DNA from 2 places in the Rossellomorea sp. DUT-2 genome. Region 2 is predicted to be linked to the other one. Evidence: riboswitches for the same ligand, from Rfam matches in the RefSeq annotation. Region 2 holds a riboswitch; the other holds the start of a gene.

Region 1 (4,380 bases), 190 kb from region 2:
AAAAGTAATCATTGTCGAAGGAACAACGGACAAACGTAAAGTAAGGGGTATCATCAAAGAACCGATTGAAATTATTTGTACAAACGGGACCATTAGCATTACAAAAATGGACGAACTCATTGATGCTCTATTGGAAAGGGATGTCTATATATTAGTAGATGCTGATGATGCAGGTGAAAAACTACGCAAGCAATTTAAACGTGAGTTTCCAGAAGCTGAACATTTGTATATTGATCGTATGTACAAGGAAGTGGCCGCAGCACCGGAGTATCACCTGGCGTCAGTGCTTATAGGAGCCAATATAGACGTTCATAAAGAATTTCTAGGAAAAAGGATGATCTAGTTTTGATTGAGGTAAGTAGTACCGAAACTTTAAAAGAATTGATTGAAAAACATGCGTTCGAAGCTGTTTATCTTTATACACCGATGTGTGGTACCTGTCAGGTTGCAAGCAAGATGATTGACGTAGTGGAGAAGCTTCCACAATCCTTTCATTTTACGAAGTCCAACTTGAATTACTTGCCCCAATTTGCAGAAGAGCAATCCATCGAAAGTGTACCCTGCCTGCTTTTATTTAAGGATGGTGTCGAACAGGAAAGGATTTATGCCTTTCAATCCGTGCCATTTTTATATGAAACCCTAAACAAGACCGCGGATAGTTAGAGGGATAAGAGACCTTTAAGGAGAAGGTCTTTTTTATTTGTCTGATTTCACCTATTTCCTCATGAAATACAATTATAGAACCATTTTCTTTCTACAAACGAAGACATATTTCTCGGGAAATGTTACGAATGGCATCATATTTTGACTAGACATCATCCAAATTCTTACTGTTCGACAAATAAGATGGACCGGTTCAAAACATGTCGAGAAAGTATTGAAGGGTAAAATACCTAAAAGTGGAATTGTTATTATATAGAAGTTTCACTGGGAGGGTAATCATGCGAATATATTTAGAGGGATTAGTAGATCAGTGTCATTCAAGATATCACTTACGACTCTTATTTCCAGACAACCCATTTATTCTTCATTTTGATTGTGGAAGTGACATATACGGCATTATTATTTCGAGTAAGAGGTGCGCATTATTAGACGATTTAAGTGGTGACGCTCATTTCGTCATTGAAGGGGTTGAGGAAACACTGATTTCTCTACTTTCGGGGGAAGAACGGTTGTCTCAACTGATTGAGGACGGATCCCTGGCTATAAGGGGAGGGTATCGTCCACTCTTATTTGTGGAGTCGGTCCTTTGGCTAACGAGATCCAGAGAAAAAGAGCCGATTGAAGTTTAAACATCGAAGAGAAAAAATAATTGACACACACTATATCCGGTGATAGAATCTCTCTTGTAGCAAATTTTCAGAGTCTTTAACTATTCCAAATAATTAAATAATATACTTAACTCTTATTAAGAGAGGTGGAGGGACGTGCCCTATGAAGCCCGGCAACCGTCAATGAAAATTGAAATGGTGCCAATTCACTCAAAGCATTTGCTTTGAAAGATGAGAGAAAGGATAGTCCTATATGATTATGCCTTTCTGCTTATCGCAGGAAGGCATTTTTTATTGCTTCAGAAAAGGAGCAGGAAACATCAGATAAGTACAACTATAATTCTGATTAAACGGGTCGTTTTACTCCGAAAGAAGGTGGAATACAACATGATTACCATTTCAGATGTGAAGAAAATCTATCAATCCAAATCCGGTCCGATCTCAGCCGTTGATGGCGTCAATATCGAGATTGCCCAAGGAGAAATTTTTGGAGTGATTGGCTATAGTGGGGCAGGTAAGAGTACGCTGATCCGCATGCTTAATGGTCTTGAAGTTCCTACAGATGGAATAGTGGACGTGAACGGACAAATCGTTTCCCAAGTAAAGGGTAAAAAGCTTCGGGAAGCAAGACAGTCAATAGGGATGATATTTCAACACTTTAATCTCCTCTGGTCTCGTACTGTGTTGGAAAATATCCAGTTCCCGTTAGAAATTGCTGGAGTATCAAAGAAAGAGAGAGTACAAAGAGCCAATGAATTACTGAAGCTTGTTGGATTGGAAGGCAGAGGAGATGCCTATCCGTCTCAACTGAGCGGCGGACAGAAACAACGGGTGGGGATTGCCAGATCGCTTGCGAACAATCCCGATGTCCTTCTATGTGATGAAGCTACTTCCGCTCTAGATCCACAAACAACCGATTCCATCCTTGATCTATTGGTGGATATTAATAAACGCTTAGGGCTGACGATAGTCTTGATCACTCACGAAATGCACGTGATTCAAAAGATCTGTCATCGTGTCGCAGTCATGGAACAGGGAAAAGTCGTGGAACTCGGGGATGTATTGGAAGTGTTCAGAAATCCACAAGAGCAAGTGACAAAGCGTTTTGTAAGAGAAGTCTCGCAAGTAAAGGAAACGGATCCAACCATTGACCACCTATTGACGCAATATCCTAATGGAAAAGTGCTGAAATTCACTTTTGTAGGTGAATCAACTGAGCAGCCGCTCATCACCGCGCTGATAAGAAAGTTTGACTTAGACGTAAACATCCTGCAAGGTCAAATCTCCCAAACCCAAAAAGGTGCCTATGGAACGTTATTTGTTCACCTTGACGGGGAGGAACAAACCATTAATGATGCATTGGCGTTTGCTCAAATGCAACTGGTTCAAGTGGAGGTGTTGAGAGGATGATTGAAAACTTATTTCCAAATGTAGATTGGGAGAAGATGTGGGAAGCAACCCTCGAAACCCTGTATATGACCGGGATGTCTGTATTGATTACCTTTGTACTTGGAATGATCCTTGGGATTTTGCTCTTCCTTACTTCTAAGGAAAATCTATGGGATAACAAACTGACATATACGATTACAAGTGCAGTTGTAAATGTGTTCAGATCAATTCCATTCATTATTTTGATCGTGTTGTTAATTCCGTTCACCAAGTTTTTATTGGACACAATCCGTGGAGCGAATGCAGCTCTGCCGGCACTGATCATCGGGGCTGCTCCGTTTTACGCCCGCATGGTAGAAATTGCTTTAAGAGAAGTGAACAAAGGCGTCATCGAAGCCGCGAAAGCGATGGGGGCAAAGACCAGCACAATTATATGGAAAGTACTGATACCAGAATCCATGCCGGCTTTGATTTCAGGAATTACGGTGACAGCCATCGCCCTTGTTGGATACACGGCAATGGCCGGGGTCATCGGAGCAGGTGGACTTGGTAACTTAGCTTATTTGGATGGCTTCCAACGAAGCAGGGAAGACGTGACGATTGCCGCAACCATTATGATTTTACTCATTGTGTTTGCAATTCAGATACTGGGTGATTTCTTTACAAATAAATTAGATAAAAGATAAAAGGAGAGAAATGAAATGAAAAAATGGGTAGCAGGAGTTATAGCAGCAACTAGTATATTTGGCTTGGCAGCATGTGGGAGTGATTCGGGTTCCGGAAATGACGAAAAGGAATTGGTAGTAGGAGCTTCTAATATTCCACACGCTGAAATCCTTGAACAAGTGAAGCCTGTCTTAGAAGAAAAAGGGATCGACTTGCAAATTGAGACGTATCAAGACTATATCCTCCCTAATAAAGATTTGGACAATGGGGATATTGACGCAAACTATTTCCAAACCATTCCTTATATGGACTTGCAAATGAAGGAAAATGAATATGATTTTGTCAATGCAGGCGGAATTCATATTGAGCCGATCGGTGTTTATTCGAAAAAACACAAATCTCTCGAGGAGCTCCCTGAAGGCGCTACGATCTTAATGAGTAACTCTGTATCGGATCATGGACGTATCCTTACATTATTAGAGAAAAAAGGACTCATCACCTTAAAGGATGGGGTGGAAAATACGCAAGCCCAACTTGAAGACATCAAAGAAAACCCTAGAAACCTTCAATTTGATTATGAGTACGAAGCAGCTCTTCTCCCACAAATGTATGAAAACGAAGAAGGAGACGCGGTTGTCATCAACTCTAACTATGCCATTGATGCAGGGTTGAAACCCCTTGAAGATTCAATTGCCATTGAAGATAGTAACTCTCCTTATGTGAATGTGATTGCAGTGAACAAAGGTGATGAAAACAAAGAGGAAGTAAAAGCACTAGTGGAAGCACTGCGTTCGAAAGAAATCCAGGACTTCATCAATGAAGAATGGGATGGAGCCGTCGTTCCGGTAAGTGAATAATATCGAAACCCGATACTGATATTGATCAGAATCGGGTTTTTTCATTGTAAGGTCTTCCAAACTTTTTAACATAATCATTTCCTTATTGGTTCATACTATTTCCGATGAATCTATTTCAGAAATGGAGCTGAATGAAATGCAGATGGAACCAAGAAATACAACAGAAGCTGCCCTTCATGATTATAAAATGGGACTTG
Region 2 (7,860 bases):
AACGGTTATGGAGCATCCCATTACGATCCTCTATTTTCACGGAGGAACCATTGGGTACTGGTTAGGACTGATAGCGGCTCTAACTTACATATTTGTTAAAAAAGTAGATCATCCGTTTACTATAATCATTTCATGGATGGTCACGGTTCTTGTCTTTGAAGCTGTGCTTCATATGCTTCATCACCACTATCTTCTAGCTGGTATACAAGTGCTAATCAATCTATTGATCCTTGTCTTTTTTATTAAAAAAAACAGTGATCCCGGCGGCGATATTTGGGCAGGACAGTTATTGGTTATGTTTACGTTAGTCCAGCTATTTCTAAGTGCCTTCATTGGCGGATTTGAATTTACCGTCACCGCCTGGACGTATCTGATCATGATGACTTATCTCATCTTTCTTTTAAACGTAAGGAGGAAACACAATGAATAAACGAAATTTTGCGTTGGCCATCGTTGCGCTTCTGATCGGCATTTTCTTAGCGAACTTTTTTCAGGATCAGCAGGAAAAGAAGGCAAGAGAAGAGGCCGCTCAATTAGCCAATGAATCCATGGATCTGTCTAATGCAGCGCAGGGGCTAGCAAAAGGGGACCGCGCTCCGGATTTTGAATTAACCACCTTAGCTGGTGAAGACGTAAAGCTTTCAGATTATCGAGGTAAGAAAGTGATCCTGAACTTCTGGGCTACCTGGTGTCCTCCGTGTAAAGCCGAAATGCCTCATATGCAGAGCTACTACGAAGAGAATGCAGAGAAAGAAAACGTTGAAATCCTTGCCGTCAACCTGACGTCCATGGACGATGGGGAAAAGGCTGTCCAGGAATTCATCGACGGCTACGAACTCACCTTTCCCATCCCAATGGATAAAAAGGGTGAAATCGGAGACGAATACCGGGCGTTCACCATCCCGACCACCTACATGATCGACACCAAAGGCATCATCCAACACAAAATCGTCGGTCCCATGAACGAAGAAATGATGGGTAAAATGGTCGAAGGAATGGAATAATGGAGAGGGACGGACCTCTGAATATCGATGTTTGACCTTATACGCTATGAGGTATTAAATGAATGTGATCAAAAAAGGAGGAGATGTGAACATGTTTCATTACACTAAAGAAGTCTCGATGAATGTGAAAGAAGCTGTGGAAGCGGTAGAATCCAACCTTAAAGATGAAAGCTTCGGTGTACTATGGAATCTCGATCTTGCTCAGAAGCTTCAGGATAAGGGCCTTGATTTCAATGAAGAAGTAGTCGTATTAGAGGTATGTAATCCTCATGAAGCCAAAAAAGTACTGGAAGAAAGCATGCTCGTAAGCTACTTCCTCCCATGTAAAGTCACGGTATACACAGAAGGCGGTACAACCAAGATCGGTATGGCAAAACCAAGCAAGCTGATCGAAATGGTGGATAACGATGAACTGAAAAGCCTGGCATTGGATATTGAAAATCGCTTGATCGGATGTTTAGATAACGTTCAATAAACGACCAGCACCTGTTGCAAGTGGACAGGTGTTTTTTTTATGCCTTCGGTACCTCATACTCCTCACAATCTTCTGAATATGATACACTTTTAAAAATACATAGATTCAGGAAGGATGACAGAGAGATGAAGTTCACAACGAAGGTCGTACATAGTCAGTTAAAAGGGACTGAGGAAATCCGCAGTAAGACGACTCCGATTTATCAAACATCTGCATTTTCTTTTACCTCTTTAGAAGAGTTGGAGGGTTTCTATGAGGGGAAATCCCCTTATCTCTATACAAGAACGGGAAATCCAAATACAGACGAGCTTGGTAAGATGGTAGCTGACTTGGAAGGAGCCAAGGCAGGTGTCGCAACCTCTTCTGGATTATCGGCCATCCTTGTTGGAATCCTTGCTATTGTGCAATCAGGCGATCATATCATTGCCGCTGAGGATTTATACGGCGGTACGTTCCATATGTTAAAAGAAGAGCTGAAATCATTCGGTATTTCTACTTCATTCGTTGATTTTACAAGTGTGGAAGAATTAGAGGAGGCCATTACTCCACAAACCAAACTCCTCTACAGTGAGACCGTTACAAACCCGTTTATGCGAGTGGAAGATATCCCGAAAATGGTCGAATTCGCGGAAAAACACAACCTGAAAACTATGATCGACAACACATTTGCCACACCGTTTCTGCGCCAGCCTTTCTTAGAAGGAGTGGACCTGGTCGCTCACAGTGCCACGAAGTATATCGGAGGACACAGTGATATCACAGCAGGAGTCGTCGTGGGAAAAGAAGAGCTTGTCCAAAAAGCGAGAGAAAAAGTCGTCAACATCGGATCGAACCTGAGTCCATTTGAAGCGTGGCTGACATGCCGCGGAGCAAAAACATTGGCTCTTAGAATGGGAACCCAAGCAAGAAATGCCGAAGTCCTGGCGTCGGACCTTCGAACAAATGAATATGTGAAGGAAGTCTATTACCCAACGGATTTATCCGATAAAGGAAATGGAGCCATCGTAACGATCGAGCTATCCAACACATGTGATATCAGCACATTTTTCAAATCACTTGCCTGGATTAAAATCATCCCGTCCTTAGCCGGAGTGGAAACAACGGTTTCTTATCCCTTAGGAACCTCCCACCGCGCTCTACCGAAAGATGCGCAGGAAAAACTGGGCATAAACACACATGTCGTACGCATATCGTTAGGTATTGAAGACGGGGAAGACATTGTCGCTCAATTGAACGAAGCGATTGCAGCTTCTGTTAAAAATTAAATAATGGAAAAATTCTAAAAATACACTTGACGTTGAGGTCGTTTACCCCTTATAATTCATCTCAACGCAAGAATTTTCACATTGACAACTACATGCTCTTATCCAGAGAGGTGGAGGGACTAGGCCCGATGAAACCCGGCAACCTTCATGTGCGCAGTAATGCGTCGCATGAAAAGGTGCTAATTCCTGCAGGCGATTTGCCTGAAAGATAAGAGGAGGACCCTATTAAATTAGACCCTCTTCTTAGGAAGAGGGTTTTTTGTTTTTTCCTCTTCTATCTTCTTAGTAAAACACATTTCAGACATTAGGGTGTTCTGCAAGAATGTTTGGAGATATTCAGCTGCTGATTTTTTGAAAAATTTCAGCAGCTGAAAAAAACATCTTTTTTAACAGCTGAATATGTCAACCGTAGCATTTAAACAAACCCAATCCCCAAAAACCATTTTAGGAGGAATTCTCTATGACAAAATCATTCGATTTCGACACACTACTTCTTCACGGTGGCCAGGAGCCGGATCCATCAACAGGGTCAAGAGCAGTGCCGATTTATCAAACGACATCCTATGTTTTCGATAACAGTGATCATGCTGCAAAATTATTTGCCCTTGAAGAACCGGGAAACATTTATACCCGTATCATGAACCCGACAGTAGACGTGTTGGAAAAGCGCCTTGCTCTTTTAGAAGGGGGAATTGGAGCACTCGGTGTTTCATCCGGAATGGCTGCTATCTCTCTATCAATCTTGAATATCGCAGGAGCAGGTGATGAAATTGTAGCAGCTACCAATCTTTACGGTGGAACCTATAATTTATTCTCGACCACTCTTCCGAAATACGGGATCAAGGTCCATTTTGTAGATCCGACTGACCCGGAAAATTTCCGCAAAGCGATCACTACTAAAACGAAAGCTGTATTCGCAGAGACAATCGGAAATCCGAGTCTTCACGTCCTCGATATTGAAGCGGTGGCAAAGGTGGCTCATGAAAATCATATCCCGCTGATCATCGATAACACATTTGCCACTCCATATGTATGTAAGCCGATCGAGTGGGGAGCGGATATCGTCATCCACTCTGCAACAAAATGGATCGGCGGTCACGGTACAGCAATCGGGGGAGTGGTGATAGACGGTGGGAAGTTCGATTGGAATCATGATAAGTTCCCGGGCTTCACGGAAGAGGACCGGAGCTATAATGGACTTCGCTACGCACAGGATGTGGGCCCTGCAGCCTTTATTACAAAATTAAGAGTGCAGCTGCTTCGTGATTTGGGAGCGTGCTTAAGTCCTCAAAACGCATTCCTATTGCTACAGGGATTAGAAACGCTGCATCTTCGCATCGAACGTCACACAGAGAATGCCTTGAAGATTGCGGAGCATTTAGATCAGCATAATGGTGTCGCTTGGGTATCCTATCCTGGGTTGCCGCAGCATCCGTCTCATAAACTTGCTCAAAAATATTTGAAAAACGGAGCGGGATCCATCGTCGTCTTTGGTATTAAAGGTGGTAGGGATTCAGGACGGAAAGTAGTCGATAATATCTCCCTTTGGTCTCATGTTGCCAACGTAGGAGATGCGAAATCACTGATTATCCATCCGGCATCCACGACCCATCAGCAATTAAACGACCAGGAAATCCGTGCGACAGGTGTGACCGAGGATCTGGTGAGACTTTCTGTTGGATTAGAGTCTGTGAAGGACCTGATCGAGGACTTGGATCATGCCATTGAAGTGGCGTTAGAAACATCACGGGTATAATGGGAGATATTTTGAACCAGCGGGGGTATACCGGGTGAAATCCTGATCACCCCAACCATAACACCAAAAAAGGAGGTGGAGGAATGGAGAGGCCATACACCTATGAAGTTAGCTCCATTACCATCCCATCCCTAACATTAGAGTCAGGCACCACGTTGAAAAATGTAGATCTTACGTATGAACGAACAGGAAACAAAGACGGACCGACCATCCTGGTTTGCCATGCCCTCACCGGGACCCATATCGTGAAAGGGACGAGTGAAGACCGTGGCTGGTGGGACGGACTGATTGGTCCCGGGTCGTATATTGATACTGAATATTTTAATGTGATTGCCTTTAATGTATTAGGAGGATGTGAAGGAAGTACGGGACCGGCGTCCACCAATCAACATACGGGAGAACGATACGGTCCGGACTTCCCGGGTATTACGATAAGGGACATGGTCCATGCCCAATATAAAGCACTTCAACAACTTTCAATCGACCAAATCGAAGCAGTAATTGGAGGCTCCCTGGGAGGGATGCAGGCCTTGGAATGGGGAGCCCTGTATCCTGCCTATATCAATAAAGTATTCGCCCTTGCCGTCACTCCTGCCTTAAATGATTATGGTCTCGCTTATAATCACATCGGAATCACCGCGATTGAAGAGGATCCCGGGTTTCAAAAGGGGCATTATCCACCAGGCGCTATTTTAAAAGGGTTAGAGATTGCCAGAATGGTCGGTATGGTCACGTACCGGACTCAGGAGCTGTTCGATCAGCGTTTCCAACGTGAAAAGCAAAACGAACGGTTCAATGTCGAAAGCTATCTCGATTACCAAGGAAAGAAATTAGGAAAGCGGTTTGATCCAAACAGCTATCTTACCCTGCTGAAAGCGATGAATTCACATGATATCGGAAGGGGAAGAGGAGGAATAGAAGAGGTAGCGAAGAATTATCAGTGTGAACTGATTTCAATAAGTTATGAAGGAGATTTAATTTACTCACCTCACTACCTAAAGGAATTTACACATCTTGTACCAAGGAGTGAACATTACTTTATCTCCACTTCCTTTGGTCATGACGGATTCCTGGTGGAATTTGAAAAGTGGGGAGGAATCATTGCTTCTCATCTCAATAACTATCACGTTCAAAGAGTTTTTACAGGTGCAAAATAAGAGCTCCCTTATCATAACTCGTCCCCCTCCGGCATATAGTTAGATAAGCAAAGACATCGCACCGCCTTAGCGCGTTTTTGTGTGGTGTCTTTTTCGTTGGATAAGAAAGGCTGGCGTCCTTAGTCGCGCCACTCTTATCTATACAAGACCAACAACAAGCTGGAGGGGAATATATGGAGTGGACGGGCAGAAAGCTCATCATCACAATCATCATTAGCATGCTGATCGGTGCTGGAGGAATGTATGGCGGCTTGGAATGGACGGGCAAGGGTGGGGACGAGCTTGCTCAGTTTGACGGAAAAGGCGAGCTCAATGACAAGCTGCACAAAGTAGAAGTAGCATATGACTTGATTAGTGACAAGTTCTTTCAGGATGTGGATAAAGGGCAGCTCGTGGAAGGTGCGATTCAGGGAATGCTGAAGACACTGGATGACCCTTACTCCGTTTACATGAATGCCGAAACGGCATCGCAGTTTAATGACGCTTTGGATTCTTCTTTTGAAGGAATTGGAGCAGAAGTCACAATCATGGACGGAAAGCTGATCATTGTTGCACCTTTTAAAAATTCTCCTGCGGAAGAAGCGGGACTGAAACCGAATGACCGGATTATTAAAGTAGACGGAAATAGTATCGAAGGACTTGACCTATACGAAGCTACTTTGAAAATCAGAGGGAAAAAGGGTACTGAGGTTCAATTGGAAATTACGCGGGAAGGACTGACGGAACCCATCAAAGTATCTGTGAAACGTGATAAAATACCTGTCGAGACGGTCCTCTCTGATGCGAAGGAAGTAAATGGAAAGAAAACGGGATACATCCAGATTACTACTTTCTCAGAAAATACCGCCGTTGATTTTAAAAAGCAATTAGAGGAACTTGAGAAGAAAAAGGTAGAAGGATTGGTCCTTGATGTGAGAGGGAACCCAGGAGGTCTCCTTTCGAGTGTAGAAGAAATTCTTAAAGAATTTGTAACGGAGAAAAAGCCGTATGTTCAAATTCAAGAGCGAAGTGGGGAAGTGATGAAATCTTTCTCAAACAGTAAAGCAAGAAAGGTTTACCCTGTTGTAGTGTTGATAGATGAAGGAAGTGCCTCGGCCTCTGAAATTCTCGCTGGTGCACTAAAAGAGGCTGAAGGATATCCACTCATCGGAACGAAGAGCTTTGGGAAAGGCACGGTACAACAAGCCGTTCCAATGGGAGATGGCAGCAATATCAAGTTGACCATGTTCAAGTGGCTGACGCCAAATGGAAACTGGATTCATAAAAAGGGGATCAAACCGGATATCCCTGTCAGACAGCCATCCTATTTCTACGCCCACCCGCTTCAAATTGAAAAGCCCCTTCAAGAAGGGATGAACAATGAACAGATTCAAAACGCCCAGGAAATGCTTCAAGGACTTGGATTCTCCATTGACCGCGTGGATGGATACTTCAGTAAGAAAACGGAAAAGGCAGTAAAGGATTTCCAAAGTCAGGAGAGTATCGATGTTACAGGGATCATTGATTCTGTAACGGGGGAAAGATTACAGGAAGAAATCTTTGAAGCGGTAAAGAATGAGAAGAATGACCTGCAGCTGCAGGCGGCTTTAGAGTATATTGAAAGAACAGCACAGCGTTAATAAATGGGGAGCCGGCCATCATGATGGTCGGCTCTATTTTCATTTGGGAAATTATACATAATCACTTGTATTTCCTGTTTATCCGACATCATTTCCCGGGAAAATATGCAGAATACTGTCGGAATTGAAATCGAATCGTAAAACGATCAAATAAAATTGCAATAGGTTTTAGGGGAGTCTTTTGATAAAATAGTAGATAATGCAAATTTTCTTAAAAAAGGTGGTGACAGTTCATTGGTTGAGCTTTGGTTGCTTGAGGTTGTGAAGGGATTTGGAAAGTTATTTCTTCATCCTGTATTATATTTGTCTGTGTTTTTCGCTATCATGACGGGCTATTATCGTGTCAAAAGAGAACGGAGGGACTTTAATACGAGATTGCTGGACGGTTATCATGATACGCGGGTTCTATTTTCATATGGAATTGTGGTTGGATTGCTGTTTTCTGTCGTAACAGTTGGAGCAGGGGTTGTGATTCCTTTCGTCGGAATCATGTTAATAGGGTTGGTGTCCACCCTGTTTGCATTAACGAGTCGTTTTCACCTCATGTCTGCAGCCATGACGGTAGGGTTTTCGTATTTCATCCT

Evidence for each region. A riboswitch is a leader RNA that binds a small molecule or an ion and turns the genes downstream of it on or off. The one in region 2 is predicted to bind S-adenosylmethionine.
Region 1: it holds a riboswitch for S-adenosylmethionine, as region 2 does, so the genes downstream of both, ACOSV2_RS17025 (methionine ABC transporter ATP-binding protein) here and ACOSV2_RS16170 (homocysteine synthase) in region 2, are expected to answer to the same signal.

The regions. Positions count from the first base shown of each region.
Region 1 covers NZ_JBQPEO010000004.1:359,159-363,538, forward strand. Annotated here, with positions in the region: gene ACOSV2_RS17010 (toprim domain-containing protein) at 1-343, shown strand, start outside; gene ACOSV2_RS17015 (thioredoxin family protein) at 349-663, shown strand; gene ACOSV2_RS17020 (hypothetical protein) at 942-1,292, shown strand; SAM riboswitch class I at 1,403-1,509, shown strand; gene ACOSV2_RS17025 (methionine ABC transporter ATP-binding protein) at 1,659-2,681, shown strand; gene ACOSV2_RS17030 (methionine ABC transporter permease) at 2,678-3,346, shown strand; gene ACOSV2_RS17035 (MetQ/NlpA family ABC transporter substrate-binding protein) at 3,362-4,183, shown strand; gene ACOSV2_RS17040 (carboxymuconolactone decarboxylase family protein) at 4,320-4,380, shown strand, end outside.
Region 2 covers NZ_JBQPEO010000004.1:170,285-178,144, forward strand. Annotated here, with positions in the region: gene ACOSV2_RS16150 (hypothetical protein) at 1-430, shown strand, start outside; gene ACOSV2_RS16155 (peroxiredoxin family protein) at 423-1,004, shown strand; gene ACOSV2_RS16160 (DUF302 domain-containing protein) at 1,096-1,479, shown strand; gene ACOSV2_RS16165 (trans-sulfuration enzyme family protein) at 1,605-2,744, shown strand; SAM riboswitch class I at 2,840-2,959, shown strand; gene ACOSV2_RS16170 (homocysteine synthase) at 3,205-4,500, shown strand; gene metX (homoserine O-acetyltransferase MetX) at 4,584-5,657, shown strand; gene ACOSV2_RS16180 (S41 family peptidase) at 5,831-7,276, shown strand; gene ACOSV2_RS16185 (PDZ domain-containing protein) at 7,511-7,860, shown strand, end outside.